One region of the Streptomyces sp. NPDC008121 genome, then DNA from elsewhere that is predicted to be linked to it. Evidence: riboswitches for the same ligand, from Rfam matches in the RefSeq annotation. Region 1 holds a riboswitch; each other region holds the start of a gene.

Evidence for each region. Region 1 has a riboswitch for cobalamin ahead of ACFZBD_RS22425 (hotdog domain-containing protein). Riboswitches for the same ligand answer to the same signal wherever they lie in the genome.
Region 2: it holds a riboswitch for cobalamin, as region 1 does, so the genes downstream of both, ACFZBD_RS17875 (cobalamin biosynthesis protein) here and ACFZBD_RS22425 (hotdog domain-containing protein) in region 1, are expected to answer to the same signal.
Region 3: it holds a riboswitch for cobalamin, as region 1 does, so the genes downstream of both, ACFZBD_RS06990 (ABC transporter substrate-binding protein) here and ACFZBD_RS22425 (hotdog domain-containing protein) in region 1, are expected to answer to the same signal.

What each region holds. Positions count from the first base shown of each region.
Region 1 covers NZ_JBIBHT010000006.1:464,951-470,260, forward strand. Annotated here, with positions in the region: gene ACFZBD_RS22420 (methylmalonyl-CoA mutase family protein) at 1-864, opposite strand, end outside; gene ACFZBD_RS22425 (hotdog domain-containing protein) at 1,001-1,465, opposite strand; cobalamin riboswitch at 1,552-1,706, opposite strand; gene ACFZBD_RS22430 (MFS transporter) at 1,774-3,111, opposite strand; gene ACFZBD_RS22435 (ABC transporter substrate-binding protein) at 3,318-4,337, shown strand; gene ACFZBD_RS22440 (iron chelate uptake ABC transporter family permease subunit) at 4,327-5,310, shown strand, end outside.
Region 2 covers NZ_JBIBHT010000005.1:58,527-63,836, forward strand. Annotated here, with positions in the region: gene ACFZBD_RS17865 (inorganic phosphate transporter) at 1-1,248, shown strand, start outside; gene ACFZBD_RS17870 (hypothetical protein) at 1,260-1,481, shown strand; cobalamin riboswitch at 1,593-1,736, shown strand; gene ACFZBD_RS17875 (cobalamin biosynthesis protein) at 1,769-2,752, shown strand; gene ACFZBD_RS17880 (cobyric acid synthase) at 2,749-4,257, shown strand; gene ACFZBD_RS17885 (putative cobaltochelatase) at 4,484-5,310, shown strand, end outside.
Region 3 covers NZ_JBIBHT010000002.1:301,548-306,857, reverse strand. Annotated here, with positions in the region: gene ACFZBD_RS07005 (hypothetical protein) at 1-827, shown strand, start outside; gene ACFZBD_RS07000 (ATP-binding cassette domain-containing protein) at 909-1,727, opposite strand; gene ACFZBD_RS06995 (iron chelate uptake ABC transporter family permease subunit) at 1,724-2,833, opposite strand; gene ACFZBD_RS06990 (ABC transporter substrate-binding protein) at 2,851-3,882, opposite strand; cobalamin riboswitch at 3,933-4,117, opposite strand; gene ACFZBD_RS06985 (methyltransferase domain-containing protein) at 4,261-4,899, shown strand; gene ACFZBD_RS06980 (hypothetical protein) at 5,059-5,310, shown strand, end outside.

The DNA.
Region 1 (5,310 bases):
GACCCGGGCCCACAGCCGGCGCGCCGCCCGCAGCTTCGCGATGGTGAGGAACTGGTCGGCGGTGGCGGCGTAACGGAACTCCAGCTGGCCACAGGCCTGCTCGATGTCCAGGCCCGCGTCGGTCAGCTGCCGCAGATAGGCGACGCCGGTCGCCAGCGAGCAGCCGAGCTCCTCCGCGGCGGAACCGCCGGCCTCGTGGTACGGCAGGGCGTCGACGGTCAGCGCCCGCAGCCCCGGGTATTCCTCGGCGCACCGCCGGGCGAGCGCGGCGACCGGTGCGAAGCCGGACGACCGTCCCGTACGGGCTTCGAGGCCGAGGGGGTCGGCGCCCAGGGTGCCGCGCGCCGCCTCGGGGGCGACGCCACGGCGCTCGTACAGCCGCAGCAACTCCGCCGCGGCGTCCTCGGTCCGGTCGCCCGCGTCGAGGGCGACGGGCGCGAGGTCGAGGTAGACGCCGTCGAGGACCGTGTCGAGCGCGTCCGTCGGGATGCCGCCGTCGCCGACGACCAGCCAGAGCGAGGTGACGCCGTTCTCCAGGTCCCCCAGCACCGCCGCGCAGTCGGCGGCCGTGTGCCGTTGCCGTACGTCCCAGCCGCCGAGGGTGCCGCCCTCGGGGCGGCCGCCCCGCACGAACGGGGCGAACCCGGGGAAGCCGGCCTCGGGCGCGGCGTCGTCGGCCGCGTACAGCGGACGGACGCGAAGCCCGTCCTCCAGCGTGGTGGACAGGGCGTCCTCGGCTGCCGCGCCTTCGACGTCCTTGCCCGACTTGCGCAGGACGCCGGCCACCAGGCCCTGCCACTGCTCACGGGACGCGTCGGAGAAATCGGCGGCGAGGGCAAGCCCGTCGTCGGGAAGGACTGTCATGCTCGGATGCTAGGTCAGGGGAACAAAGGAGCAGCAGTCCGCACAGCTGTGACCTTGCCCTCTCCTGGACGCTCTTGAAGCTCCGGGCGGATCCGTTCTATATGAACGGGGCAGCGGGAGCGCCGTCAGCCGGCCGTCACCCGGCGCCCACCGGTCGGTCGGCGCCGGCCGGATCGGGCAGGTCGAGCGCCGGTACGGGGCGGGGGCGCCCGTCGGCGTCGACGGCGACGAAGCTGAGGCGGCCGGTGGCGACCTCGGCGGTCGGGCCGGAGGCGTTCCAGCGTTCGGCGGTGACGCGGACCTCGGCGGTCATCGACGTGCGGCCGGCCCGGACGAGTTCGGCGTGGACGCTCAGCAGGTCGCCGGAGCGGACGGGGGCGAGGAAGGTCATCCGGTCGACCGACACGGTCACGGCGGGACCGTCCGCGTGGCGCCCGGCGGCCGCCGCGGCGGCGTCGTCGATGAGCTTCATCACGACCCCGCCGTGGATGGTCCCGTACAGGTTCGTGTCGTGCTCGCTCATGATGTGGGCGAGGGTCACCCGGGAATCGGCCGGGGTCTTGCGGACGGGGGACGGCAGGGTGGCGGCGTGGTCGGCCACGTCAACTCTCCTTCGCGAGTCGCGGCGGGTCGGATCCGCGCGCACGGGGCCGGGGAGCCCGGAGGCCGGGTGCGCGGGCAGCGGGCAGGTCTTCGGACTCGCGGGCGTGTCCACCGGATCGACCGGCGGTCTCCTACTGGCCGTCGCTTCCCAGGCCCTTGCCGGGTCCAGTGCGTATGACGGCGGTCGTTCCCGCTCACCGCTGCGGGGCAGTCCCGGATTCCCACCGGGTTCCCTCTTACGACGCCTCCCGCCTGGCGGACGGGGCGAACCAGCTGCGCGCTCCAGCCTACGTCCTGCGCGACGCGTCAGTCCGTGGTCTCCGGGGCCGGCCGCGCGAAGTGCCGTGCGCCGGGCACCAGGCACGCGGCGGCCGGGACGAGGAAGCAGGCGGCGGCGCACGCCGCGAGGACCGGCGTGACGCCGAGGAGGCCGATGGCCGGCGCGATCAGGGCGAGACCGACCGGCGCCAGACCGTAGGAGACGAGGAAGTCCAGCGAGGAGACCCGGGCCAGCTTGTCCGGCGCGACCTCGCGCTGCGTGGCCGTGAACCAGGGCACGTTGAACAGCTCGATGCCGATCCCCGCGACGGCGTAGGCGCCGACCACCACCGCCGGGTGGACCGGCAGCACCAGGCTGAGCGGGGCGAAGCCGTACGCCGCGAGGCCGGCGAAGGCGGCCCAGCCCTGGGACCGCGGTCGGACGCGGGCGATGAACAGGGCGCCGCCGAGTGCGCCGACGGTGTACGCGGTCATGGCCGCGGCGAGCACCCACTCGGTGCCGTAACGGTCCCGGCTGATCAGGGGGAGGGCGACGCTGGTGGCGGAGTAGCCGAGGGCGATGACGGCGACCAGGGCGGCGAGACCGGCGAGGAACCAGGGGTGGCGCCGGGCCTCGCGTATGCCCTCGACGAACTCGGCACGGAAGCCCGGGCGGTGCGGGGCGTCCGGTCCGGTGCGGGGCCCGGTGTGTCGGGCGGGGTCGGACGGGCGCGGGGTCGTGGGGGCGGGGGTCGCGGTGGTCGCGCTGCCGGCGGTGCCCCTGCCTCCCCTCGCCGGGACCAGCGCCGCGACCAGCCAGAGCAGCCCGATGCCCAGCAGCAGCCACGCGACGTCGAGGAAGGCCGCGAGCAGTGCGGTCAGCGCGGGCCCGGCGAGCGTGGCGGACCGGACGGCCATCGTCATGGCGGCGTTCGCCTGCTGACGGCGCTCCGGCTGGACGGTCTCGGCCGTGAGCGCCTGGAACGCCGGGCGGCAGGCGCCCTGTCCGGCGCCCGCGAGCGCCGCGGCGGCCGTCATCAGCACGAGGGAGTGCCCGAGGCCGGCCGCGAGGAGGGGCGAGGCGACCGCCGCCGCGAGGGCGGACCAGAAGACGACGGCGCGGCGCGCGTGCCGGTCGGCGAGCACGCCGCCGACGGCGACCGCGAGGAGGAACCCGGCGGTGCGGGCGGCGAGGACCAGGCCGAGCCCGGTGGCGCCCAGATCGCGGTGGAGGACGGCGAGCCCGAGGACGAAGGGCAGCGCCCAGGTCGCGAGACCGGAGGCGGTGGTGCCCGCCCAAAGGCGCAGGAAGGCGAGGTCGCGCAGGACCGAACGCGGCGGTACGTCAGGGGACTTGGCCGCGGTGGCGGTGGATGGGGTGACCACGATGTGGGGTGCTCCTCGGCGAGGGGGGCGAGGTCCGCGACGACGCCCCCGGGGTCGTTAATGAAAATGATTGCCATTACAGTACTCTTCGAACGCGGCGCCCTCGCACCCGGTGCCCCGCTGCCCCGCCACACCCCTGCCCGCCCGTCGCCCCCGGCCCCCGGCCCGTCGCAACCCACCCCGCCCTCGTCCCACCGGAGAGACCCATGCGTCATCCCGCCCGCCTCGGCCTCGCCCTGGCTCTCGCCCTCGCCACCGCCGGCTGCTCCACCGCCCGCCCCGGCCCCGTCGCGCCACCCGCCGCCGGATCGGCCGCCCTCACCAGCTGCGGGCGCCCCCTCTCCCTCGCCGAACCTCCCCAGCGCGCCGTCGCCCTCGACCAAGCCTCCACCGAGACGCTGCTCGAACTCGGCCTCCAGGAGCGGATGGCGGGCACCGCCAACCTCAAGACCAAGATCCCCGCGCGGTACCGGACGGCGTACGCGTCGGTCCCGGTGATCGCCCCGAAGATCGCGACCGGTGAGCAACTCCGCGCCGCCGCGCCGGACTTCGTGGTCGCCGGCTCCGCGGACCTCCTCACCAAGGACCGCGCCGGCACCCGCGAGGAACTCGGCGCCCTCAAGGTCCCCACCTTTGTCAGCGCCGTGGACTGCCCCCAGCACAACCCCGCCGGCAGAACCCCGTTCGACCTGCTCTTCTCCGACTACGAGAACCTCGGCACGGTCTTCGGCGTCCGCCAGCGGGCTGCCGCACTGGCCGCCGAGCAGCGCGCGGCCGTCGCCCGGGCCAGGGGGGCCGCCGCCCATGCCCCCGGGGCCGCGAGCGCGGAGCGGCCCACCGTCGTCTACCTCTACTCCGTCTTCAACGGCATGCCGTACGTCGCCGGCGGAACCGGCCTGCCCAGCGAGATGAGCCGGATCGTCGGCGCCAGGAACGCCTTCGACGACGTCGAGGAGGACTGGCCGGAGGTCACCTGGGAGGAGGTCGCCGAGCGCGACCCCGACATCATCGTGATCGGCGACCTGTCCGAGCGCGGGCGACCCGGCGACAGCGCCGCCGAGAAGCGCGCCACGATGACCCGGCACCCCGTGATCTCCCGGCTGCCCGCGGTCCGTGACGACCGGATCATCGAGGTCCCGGGCATCGAACTGGACCCGTCCGTGCGCTCCGTCCACGCCCTCGGACTCCTCGCCCGGGGAATCAAGGACCTCGGCCATGCCCGCTGACCTGCTGAGCCCCCGGGCCCGCGGCCGCGTGGCGACGGATCCCGCCGTCGAGGCCGGACCCGCCCCGGACGGGCCCCGGGGGGACCGACCCACGGCGGACGGGCTCCCGGCGGGACGGCCGGCCACCCGGCGGGCCCCCTGGTTCGCCCGTACCGACCGCCGATCCTCCGCGGCCCCGGGGACCTCCCCGGTCCTCTCGTCCGTCGCCCTCCCCTCGTCCCCGGCCGGCCGCGGGGCCCTCCTGCTCCTCGCCCTCACCGTCCTGGCCGGATCCATGGCGGCCGCGCTGCGCGTCGGCGCCGCCGAGGTCCCATGGGAGGGCCTCGCCCGCGTCTTCGGCACCCGTCTCGGTCTCGACGTCGAACCCCTGCCCCCGATCGTCGACTCGCTCATCTGGGAGCTGCGGCTGCCCCGCGTCCTGATGGCCGCCCTGGTCGGCGCCTCGCTCGCGGTGTGCGGCACGGTGCTCCAGGCGGTCACGCGCAACGCCCTCGCCGACCCGTACCTGCTCGGCGTCTCCTCCGGCGCGTCGACCGGGGCCGTCGCCGTGGTCGTCCTCGGCGTGGGCGCGAGCACGCTCGGGGTCACCGGCGGCGCCCTCGCCGGCGCGCTGCTCTCGTTCGCGTTGCTGCTGTTCCTGCTGCGGCGCCGGGGCCCGGACTCGGTCCGCATCGTCCTCACCGGCGTCGTGATCGGCCAGCTCTTCACCGCGCTGACCTCGTTGATCCTGATGGCCTCGGCGGACGCCGACACCACCCGGGCCGTCACCCACTGGCTCCTCGGCTCGATGGCGCCGGCCCGCTGGAACGCGGTACTGGTCTGCGCGGTCGTCACCCCGGTCGGACTGCTGGCCGCGTGGCTGTGCGCGAACGCCCTCGACGGCCTCGCGTTCGGCGCGGACACCGCCGCCTCCCTCGGCATCGGGGTACGGCGCACGCGGACGCTGCTGCTCGTCGTCACCGCCGCGCTGACC
Region 2 (5,310 bases), on a different contig from region 1:
CTGCTGCTCGCCATTGTGGTCGTGACAGCTCTCGTGTTCGATTTCACGAACGGTTTCCACGACACCGCCAACGCGATGGCGACGACCATCTCGACCGGTGCCCTCAAACCCAAGACGGCGGTGGCCATGTCCGCCGTGCTCAACCTGATCGGCGCGTTCCTGTCCGTGGAGGTCGCCAAGACGATCTCCGGCGGGATCATCAATGAACAGGGCATTCGTACCGAAGTGATCTTCGCGGCGCTCGTCGGCGCCATCCTGTGGAACCTGCTGACCTGGCTGCTCGGCCTCCCGTCCAGCTCGTCCCACGCCCTCTTCGGCGGACTCATCGGCGCGGCCGTGATGTCGGCAGGCTGGTCGGCCGTGAACGGCTCGACCATCGTCACCAAGGTCCTCATCCCCGCGATCGCCGCGCCGCTCGTCGCCGGTCTCGCCGCGATGGTGGCGACCCGCCTGACGTACCGGATCGGCGCCAAGACCGACGAGAAGCACACGGCCAAGGGCTACCGCGCCGGCCAGATCGCCTCCGCCGGTCTCGTCTCCCTCGCCCACGGCACCAACGACGCGCAGAAGACGATGGGTGTCATCACCCTGGCGCTGGTCACCGGTGGCGTCCTCGTCCCCGGCTCCAACCCCCCGATGTGGGTCGTCGTCTCCGCCGGTGTCGCCATCGCCCTCGGCACCTACCTCGGCGGCTGGCGCATCATCCGCACCATGGGCAAGGGCCTCACCGACCTCCGGCCGCAGCAGGGCTTCGCCGCCCAGACCAGCGCCGCCACGGTCATCCTGGCCTCCTCGAACCTCGGCTTCTCCCTCTCGACCACCCAGTCCTGCTCGGGTGCCGTGATGGGCGCGGGCCTCGGCCGCAAGGGCGGTGTCGTCCGCTGGTCGACCGCGACCCGGATGTTCGTCGCCTGGGGTCTGACCCTTCCGGCGGCGGGCCTGGTCGCCGCCGGCGCCGAATTCCTCACCCAGCAGGGCACCTGGGGCATCGCCGTCGTCGCGCTCCTGCTGATCGCCGGCTCCGCCGTCATCTGGGCGCTCTCGCGCCGCAAGCCGGTCGACCACCACAACGTCACCGACGACGACCTGGCCGACGAGCCCGCGGGCGTCGTGACCACCGCCATCGCGGCCGTCACCCCGCCGCCGGCCGGCTCCGTCGCCGCCTTCGCGGACGAGGACCTCAAGACCACCATCCCCTCGCCGGCCCCCACGGACCCGGCAGCCCCCGCGGCCTCCGCCGCGGTGTAAGGACGAACGACATGAAGATCGACTGGGCAGCTCTCGGCTCCGTCTTCGGGGTCAGCCTCGTGGCGACCGTCGCCCTCGTGGGCCTGTTCACCCTCGGCATCATCGGCCTCTCCAAGCAGGAGCAGGCCGCCGCCCAGGGCGGCTCCGCCGCCCTCGCGCGCACCGGCGCGTACGCCTGCTTCGCACTCTGCGCGGCGGCCGTCACGTACGGCATCTATCTGATCGTCGTCTGACGCCTCACCACACCACCGCCGGGCGGGTCGCACCGAAGGGTGCGGCCCGCCCGGTCATCGTCGCTGTGGGGCTTCGCACACTCTCCTGTCGCAGGTCAAGGGTGAGTTGACGGCCGTTCGCGCCCCGTGGTGGACTCTCGGGGCCAATACGGCGGCAGAAGAGGAAGTCCGGTGCGAATCCGGCGCGGTCCCGCCACTGTGACCGGGGGTGAAACCCCGGGAGCCAGGAACTCTCACCGCCGGTCACGTCGAGCCAGGGCGCGGACCCTGAGTGAGGACACAGCGCCATGCCTGGCCGCAGAGCCACCGGTGTATCCGCGCCCCCGGGCGCCTTCGCGTACGGCGCCGCCGCCGGTCTGGCCGCGGACCTGCTCCTCGGCGACCCCCGCCGCGGCCACCCCGTCGCCGCCTTCGGCCGGGCCGCCGGCGCCGTCGAAAGCCTTCTGCGCCGCGACCACCGCGGCTGGGGCGCGTTGCACACCGCCGTCTGCGTGGGCGGTACGGCCGTGCTCGGCGCCCTCGCCGCCCGTACGGTCCGCGACCGGCCCGCCGCGTCCGCCGCCCTGACCGCCGCCTCCGTCTGGGCCGTCGTCGGCGGTACGACCCTGGGCCGGGAGGCCCGCGCCGTCGGCGGGGCGCTGGCCGCCGGGGACCTGGACGTGGCCCGCGAGCGGCTGCCGCATCTGTGCGGCCGCGATCCGCAGGCCCTGGACGGCCCCGCGATGGCCCGCGCGGTCGTGGAGTCCGTCGCCGAGAACACCTCCGACGCCGTCGTCGGCGCCCTGGTCTGGGGCGCGGTCGCGGGCGTGCCGGGGCTGGTCGGCTTCCGGGCCGTCAACACCCTGGACGCGATGGTGGGCCACAAGTCCCCGACGTACCGCCGCTTCGGCTGGGCCTCGGCCCGGCTCGACGACCTCGCCGGCTGGCCGGGGGCGCGGCTGACGGCCCTGCTCGCGACGGTCGCCGGCGGCGACCCCCGGGGCGCGGTGCGGGCCTGGCGCTCCGACGCGGCCGCCCACCCGAGCCCCAACGCGGGCCCGGTGGAGGCGGCGTTCGCCGGCGCGCTCGGCGTACGGCTGGGCGGGACGCTGTCGTACGGCGGGCGGGTGGAGCACCGGCCCGTGCTCAACGGCGAGGGCCGGGCGGTGGAGGTGGCGGACATCGAGCGTGCGGTACGGCTGTCGCGCCGGGTGACCTGGCTGACGCTGGCGGTCTGTGTGGCGGGACGGGCCCTGGCGGGCGCGCGGCAGAGGAAGCGGAGGCACGGATGACGGGCGGGGGGCTGCTGGTCGCCGGGACCACGTCCGACGCGGGCAAGAGCGTCGTCACGGCGGGGATATGCCGCTGGCTGGTGCGTCAGGGGGTGAAGGTCGCGCCGTTCAAGGGCCAGAACATGTCCCTGAACTCCTTCGTGACGAGGGAGGGCGCGGAGATCGGCCGCGCGCAGGCCATGCAGGCTCAGGCCGCCCGGGTGGAGCCCACCGCGCTGATGAACCCGGTACTGCTCAAGCCGGGCAGCGACCGCTCCAGCCAGGTCGTGCTCATGGGGAAGCCGGTCGGCGAGCTGAGCGCGCGCGGCTACCACGGGGGACGGCAGAAGGAGCTCTTCGAGCCGGTCCTCGCGTGCCTGGAGGAGCTGCGGGGCACATATGACGCCGTGATCTGCGAGGGGGCGGGCAGTCCGGCCGAGATCAACCTGCGGCGCACGGACATCGTGAACATGGGCATCGCGCGGGCCGCGCGGCTGCCGGTCCTGGTGGTCGGCGACATCGACCGGGGCGGAGTGTTCGCCCAGTTCTTCGGGACCACGGCGCTCCTCGCGCCCGAGGACCAGGAGCTGATCGCGGGCTTTCTCGTGAACAAGTTCCGCGGCGACGTCTCGCTCCTCGAACCCGGCCTCGACATGCTGCTCGGTCTCACCGGACGGCGGACCTTCGGCGTCCTGCCCTACGCCCACGGCCTCGGCATCGACGAGGAGGACGGGCTGCGGGTCTCGCTGCGCGGCGCGGTCAGGGAGTCGGTCGTGGCGCCGCCGGTCGGCGAGGACGTGCTGCGGGTGGCGGTGTGCGCCGTGCCGCTGATGTCCAACTTCACGGACGTGGACGCGCTGGCGGCCGAACCGGGCGTGGTCGTGCGGTTCGTGGACCGCGCCGAGGAACTGGCCGACGCCGATCTCGTCGTCGTGCCGGGCACGCGCGGGACCGTCCGGGCGCTGGCCTGGCTCCGGGAGCGCGGCCTGGCCGACGCGCTGGCGCGGCGCGCCGCCGAGGGCCGGCCGGTGCTCGGCATCTGTGGCGGCTTCCAGGCCCTCGGCGCCCGCATCGAGGACGAGGTCGAGTCGAGGGCGGGCGTCGTCGACGGGCTCGGACTGCTGCCCGTCCACGTCCGGTTCGCCCCGGAGAAGACCCTGGCCCGGCCGGTCGGCGAGGCGCTCGGCGAGCGGGTGGAGGGGTACGAGATCCACCACGGCGTCGCCCGGGTGGAGGGTGGCGAGCCGTTCCTGGACGGCTGCCGGGTCGGCTCCGTCTGGGGCACCCACTGGCACGGCTCGCTGGAGAGCGACGGCTTCCGCCGGGCGTTCCTGCGCGAGGTCGCGGCCGCGGCCGGCCGCCGCTTCGTCCCCGCCCCCGACACCTGCTTCCACGCCCTGCGCGAGGAGCAGCTCGACCGGCTCGGCGACCTGATCGAGGAACACGCGGACACGGACGCGCTGCTGCGGCTCATCGAGAACGGCCCGCCACCCGGCCTGCCGTTCATTCCGCCGGGCGCGCCGTGACCCCCCGGCCGCCCGCGGACGCCCGGCCCGCCGTGGCCACCCTTCCGTCCGCGACCGGAGGGCCGGTCCCGGACCCGTGGGCCGTCATGACCGCCTGGCCGTCCGCGACAGCCCGTTGGTCCGTGACCGCCCGGCCGTCCGCGACCGCCCGTTGGTCCGCGACCGCCCGGCCGTCCGTGACCGCCCCACCCGCCGTATCCCCACGAGTTGAAGGAGTGACCGCCCGATGAGCACCCGGTATCCGTTCACCGCCGTCGTCGGCATGGACGACCTGCGGCTGGCGTTGCTGCTGAACGCCGTCAGCCCGGCGGTGGGCGGTGTCCTCGTACGCGGCGAGAAGGGCACCGCCAAGAGCACGGCCGTCCGTGCGCTGGCGGACCTGCTGCCCGAGGTGCCGGTCGTCGCGGGCTGCCGCTTCAGCTGCGACCCGGCCTCCCCCGACCCGGGGTGCCCGGACGGGCCGCACGAGACCGCGCCCGCCGCGGCCAGGGCCGCCCGGATGGTCGAACTGCCCGTCGGCGCCTCCGAGGACCGGCTGGTGGGCGCGCTGGACATCGAACGGGCCCTCGCCGAGGGCGTGAAGGCCTTCGAGCCGGGGCTCCTCGCGGACGCCCACCGCGGGATCCTCTACGTCGACGAGGTCAACCTCCTCCACGACCACCTGATCGACCTGCTGCTCGACGCCGCCGCCATGGGCTCGTCGTACGTGGAGCGCGAAGGCGTCTCCGTGCGGCACGCGGCCCGTTTCCTCCTCGTCGGCACCATGAACCCCGAAGAGGGTGAGCTGCGGCCGCAGTTGCTGGACCGCTTCGGGCTGACCGTGGAGGTCGCCGCCTCCCGCGAGCCGGAGCAGCGGGTCGAGGTCGTGCGCCGCCGGCTCGCCTTCGACGACGACCCGGCCGCCTTCGCCGCCCGCTGGGACCACGAGGAGAGCGCGCTGCGGGACCGGATCACCGCCGCGCGGGCGCTCCTCCCCCAGGTACGGCTCGGCGACGGGGCGCTGCTGCGGATCGCCGCCACCTGCGCGGCGTTCGAGGTCGACGGCATGCGCGC
Region 3 (5,310 bases), on a different contig from region 1:
TCGCCGCCAAGGCCGAGTGGCAGGAGACCAAGTGGACTCCGCCCGGCGCCCAGAAGTGCGACCTGACCAAGGCCGAGCAGAAGGCGGCCCAGGCCACCGTCAACCGTGTGGTCATGAGCGAGGTCGAACGGCGGGTCAACAACGACCCGAAATACGCCGACCTGCGCCGCGTCTACGCCTCCCGGGTGGCCGCCGAGTGGATCCGTCAGCAGGACGCGCAGCGGCCCACCGACTACCGGAAGATCATCGACAGCAACGACGTGGCCAAGTGGCCGCTGCGCGGCGAGAACGCCGACTGGTCCAAGATGGACGTCTACAACCGCTACAAGAAGACCCTGACCGAGGGCATCGAGTGGTTCGAACTCGCCTACGGCGGCAAGGTCTACCAGCAGGGCGTCGGCGGCGTCGACTTCTCCAAGGCGCCGAAGCAGAACGTCACCCCGATCCGCTTCCAAGCCAGGCACAAGCATCTGCCGCGGACGACGAGGACGTCCCTCGCGACGATGACGGACGACGCCGAGAGCGAGGAGACGCTGTTCCTCGGCGGGAACACCGCGGCCAAGGCCTCCGGCGGAGGCGGCGAGGACCCGACCCCGACGCCCACGCCGACCCCGAGCGATCCCGGCACGCCGACCGAGGAACCGTCCGCTCCGGCTCCGTCGACCCCGGGCACCGGCGGCACCGCCGCACCGCAGGACCCGGACGGTGACCTCGCCGACACCGGCTCCGGCGCCCCCGTCGGCCTGATCGCCGGACTCGCCGCCGCACTCGCGGCCGTGGGAGGCGCGCTGGTCTGGTGGCGTCGCCGCGCCACCGACCGGGAGTAGCCCGCCGGCACCACCGCCGGCACCCGTGGACCGTCTCCGGCCCGCCCCCGCCTCCCGGCGGAGGCGGGCCGGACCGCGTCTCTAGGGGGTGCGCCCCACGCTCTCGCGGGCGGCGGCGCCCGTGGGTTCGCCCGGCAGGAAGGTCACCTGGGGCGCGCCCGTACGCGGGTGGACGGCGACCTCCGCCGTCACCCCGTACACCTCCCGCAGCAGGGCGGGCGTGAGCACCTCACCGGGCGGGCCGGTGACCACGACCTCGCCGTCGCGCAGGACGTAGAGGCGGTCGCAGTAGAAGGCGGCGAGGTTCAGGTCGTGGAGGGCGACCAGGACCGTGGCCGGCAGCCGGCGCACCAGACCCAGGACGTCCAACTGGTGCCGGACGTCCAGGTGGTTGGTCGGCTCGTCGAGGACCAGCAGGGCGGGCTGCTGGGCCAGCGCGCGGGCGATGAGCACACGCTGGCGTTCGCCGCCCGACAGGTGGTCGAAGGGACGGTCGGCCAGCGCCTCGGCGTCCACCCACGCCAGCGCGGACTCGATGATCAGCGTGTCCTCGCCGGTGTCGCCGTCGAAGAGCCGCTTGTGCGGGGTGCGTCCCATCGCGACCACGTCCCGCACGGTCAGGTCGAAGTCCGCGCCCGTCTCCTGCACCACGGCGGCCAGCGTGCGGGCGAGCCGGCGGACCGGCACGGACCACACGTCGGCGCCGTCCACCCGGACGCTGCCCGCCCGGGGACGCAGCACGCGGTAGACGGCCCGCAGAAGGCTGGACTTGCCGCTGCCGTTGGGCCCGACGAGGCCGATCACCTCACCGGACCGGGCGGTCAGGGAGACGTCCCGGACGAGCCGGTGCGCGCCCGCCGTGAGCGTGACGCCCTCGACGGTGAGTTCGGTGGCCGTCATGCCGCTCCCCGGTCGGCCGTGCGCCGGGCGTCCCGCCGCATCAGCCACAGGAAGAACGGCCCCCCGCACAGCGCCGTGAGGACCCCGACCGGGATCTCCATGGGTGCGGCGACCGTACGCGCCGCGATGTCGGCCCAGATCAGGAACACCGCCCCGCCCAGCGCGGCCGTCGGCAGCACCCGGCGGTGGTCGCCGCCGACGAAGAGCCGCACGGTGTGCGGCATCATCAGCCCCACGAACCCGATCGGCCCGGCGGCCGCCACCAGAACGCCGGTGACCAGCGAGAGCAGGACGAAGGTCCGGGCCCGGAACCGGGCGACGTCGAGCCCCATCGTCGAGGCCGCCTCCTCGCCGGCGAGCAGCAGATTGAGCGAACGGGCCCGGGTCAGCAGGACCGCGACGCCGAGCGCGAGCGCCGCGCCGGGCAGCCACAGGGTGGCCCACTGGACACCGCCGAGGCCCCCGAGGGTCCAGGCAAGGACCGCCCGGGCCTCGTTGCCCCGGTCGCTGGTCAGCAGCAGGACGTCCATGACCGCCGTGAGGACGGAGGCGAACGCCACGCCCGACAGCACCAGCCGCACCGAGGTGATGCGGCCGCCGGACCGGGCCGTCGTGTAGACGAGCAGCAGCGTCAGCAGGGCGCCGGCGAACGCGGCGACCGACAGGGACACCGGCCCGAAGAGGCTCACCCCGAAGACGATCACCGCGACGGCGCCCAGGGAGGCGCCCGAGGAGACGCCCAGCAGGTACGGCTCCGCGAGCGGGTTGCGTACCAACGCCTGCATCGCGGCGCCCACCACCGCGAGCCCGGCGCCCGTCACCGCGCCCAGCAGCACCCGCGGCGCCCGCACGTCGAGCACGATCGTCTCCCGCGCCTGCGACCAGGCGGGCTCGGAACCGTCTCCGGTCAGGGCGTGCGTCACGATGCCCCACACCTGGCCGGGGGGCACCGGCACCGAGCCGATGGCCATGCCCGCCGTCATCGACGCCAGGAGCAGCACGCCGAGGACGACCAGGGTGAGGGCGAAGGCGCGGCGGCCCGGACCGGCCGCGCGGGCGGCGCCCGCCGGACGGGCGGAGGAGCCGGCGGGGGGAGCGGCGGACACGGCTTTCGCCGGTGCCGTCACCGGAAGCGCTCGGGGTGCAGCCCGCGGGCGAGGTCCTCGACCGCGTACGGCGCGCGGACACCGACCAGCGTCGCCGTCAGCGGCAGCACCACGAAGCGCTTGTTCTTCACGGCCGGCACGTCGGCGAGGGCCGGCTGCGCCAGCAGGAACTTCTTCTTCTGTTCGACGTTCCCCGCACCCGCGTAGTCGTAGATGGCGATGACCTCCGGCTTACGGGCGACGACCTGCTCCCACGAGACGTCGCCGAAGACGTCGTCGAGGTCGGCGAAGACGTTGGTGCCGCCGGCGAGGCGGATGACCTCGGTGCCGAGGCTCTTGCCTCCGGCGGTGAACGCCGACTTGTCGCCGCTGTCGTACACGAAGACGGGGAGGGCGGGAGCCCCCTTCACCGTCGCCGCGGTCTTTGCCACGCGCCCCTGAAGGTCGGCCACCAGCGCGTCGGCACGCTCCTCGACGCCGAAGAGGGAGCCGATGGCGCGGATCTCGTCGTACGTGTCCGTCATCGCCACCTTCTTCTTCCCGCAGTACTCGCGGTTGAGGTAGGTGTCGATCCCGGCGTCGGCGAACGCCTTGCGGGAGCGGCCCTCCTTCTCGGCGAACGCGCTGGCGTAGCCGCCGTACACGAAGTCCGGTTCCGCGTTGAGGACCGACTCGAAGGACGGTTCCTTCTTCGCCAGCTCCGGGATCGCCGCGAAGTCCTCGCGGAAGGCGGGCAGTACGGCCGAGTCGGGGAAGGCCGTGCCGACGATCCGGTCCTTCAGACCGAGGGCCAGCATCAGCTCGGCCGGGTGCTGATGGATGGTCACCACCCGGGAGGGCGGCTTGTCGTACGTGGTGCGCGTGCCGCAGTTCTCGACGGTGAGGGGGAAACCCTCGGCGGACGCACCGGGCTTCGCGCCGCCGCCCTCCCGGGCGGTGCCGCTCTGAGGGGAGGCGCCGCAGCCGGTGAGCAGGACCCCCGACAGGGCGAGGGCCAGGGCGGCGGCGCGCACGGGGCGGCGACGGGGCATGCTGCGCGTGCGGGGCATGCGGGACGTACTGGGGTACACGAAAAGCCTCCTGGGGAGTCCGCGCTCCTCGGATCGGGCCCGCGACAGGCCAGTTTCCTGACTCCCGGATCGGCGTACACCCCAGCCTTCCCACGCGGTGCGCGCAGTGGCGTCTCGACGGGTGCACTCCCCGGTCACAGTGGCGGGACCGTGCCGGTTTCGCACCGGCTTCCTGTCTCCCGTCGCGGTGATGACCAGGTGATCCTACGGTTCCGCGCCTCCGGCGCAAAAGGACGCCCTCTCGGTCCCGCGCCGCCTTGTTGCCGAAACGGCAAGCATCTTTGACGCGCCGGGGGGCCGTGGCGAGTCTGGACCCAGGTGCCGCCGGCGCCGCGCAGTCGTCCCGAAGGAGCCTCGATGCCGACCCCGAAGCCCACCGATCCCGCCGAGTTCTGGGAAGAGCGCTACCGCACGAGCGACCGTGTCTGGAGCGGCGAACCGAACCCGCTCCTCGTGCGGGAGGCCGCCGATCTGACACCGGGCACGGCCCTGGACCTGGGCTGTGGCGAGGGCGGCGACGTCCTGTGGCTGGCCTCGCGGGGGTGGCGGGTGACCGGCGTGGACATCTCCGCGACCGCCCTGGAACGGGCGGCCGCCCACGTGGCGGAGGCCGGCTGCGCCGACCGGACCGCCTTCGAGCGGCACGACCTCGGAGTGACCTTCCCCGAGGGCGGCTTCGACCTGGTGAGCGCCCAGTTCCTGCAGTCGCCCGTTCCGCTCGACCAGGACGGGGTGCTCAGGTCGGCCGCCGCCGCGGTCGCCCCGGGCGGCACGCTCCTCATCGCCATGCACGCCGCGTGGCCGTCCTGGATGGAGAAGCACGAGTACCCGTTCGACGCGGAGTTCCCCACCCTCGACGGCGTCCTCGCGGCGCTCGCCCTGCCGCACCCCTGGCGGGTGGACACGCTGGAGGGCGTGGAACGCGCCCTCACCGCGCCCGACGGCCGCCGGGGCACGCGGGTGGACAACGTGTGGCGGCTCACCCGCACCGCCTGATCCCGCACCGCCTGACCTCGTACAGCCCGCCCCGTAACGCCTGATCCCGCCCCTGCCTCGGGATGTCTCCCCTTCGCGGCCGCGCCCCCCGGACCCTCGACTCGCACACGCGTGTGATCATGACGGGCATGGGTCCGGGGAGGACCCAGGGGAGGGAACATGGCTTACACAGACACCAACGGCATCGATCTGTCCGGTCCGACCGGCAGACTGATCCAGACCGTCGACCTGGTGAAGAACCCGGCGCCGCAGGCGATCGCGACGGACACCGTCAACGGGCACGTCTTCGTGCTCCAGGTCGAGAGCTCGGCCACGGCCCCGGCCGGCAACATGTACCTCAACCGCATCGACCGGCGGACCGGCGTGCGCACGGGGGCGATGCAGCTGAAGGGCTTCGGCCACGGCCTCGCC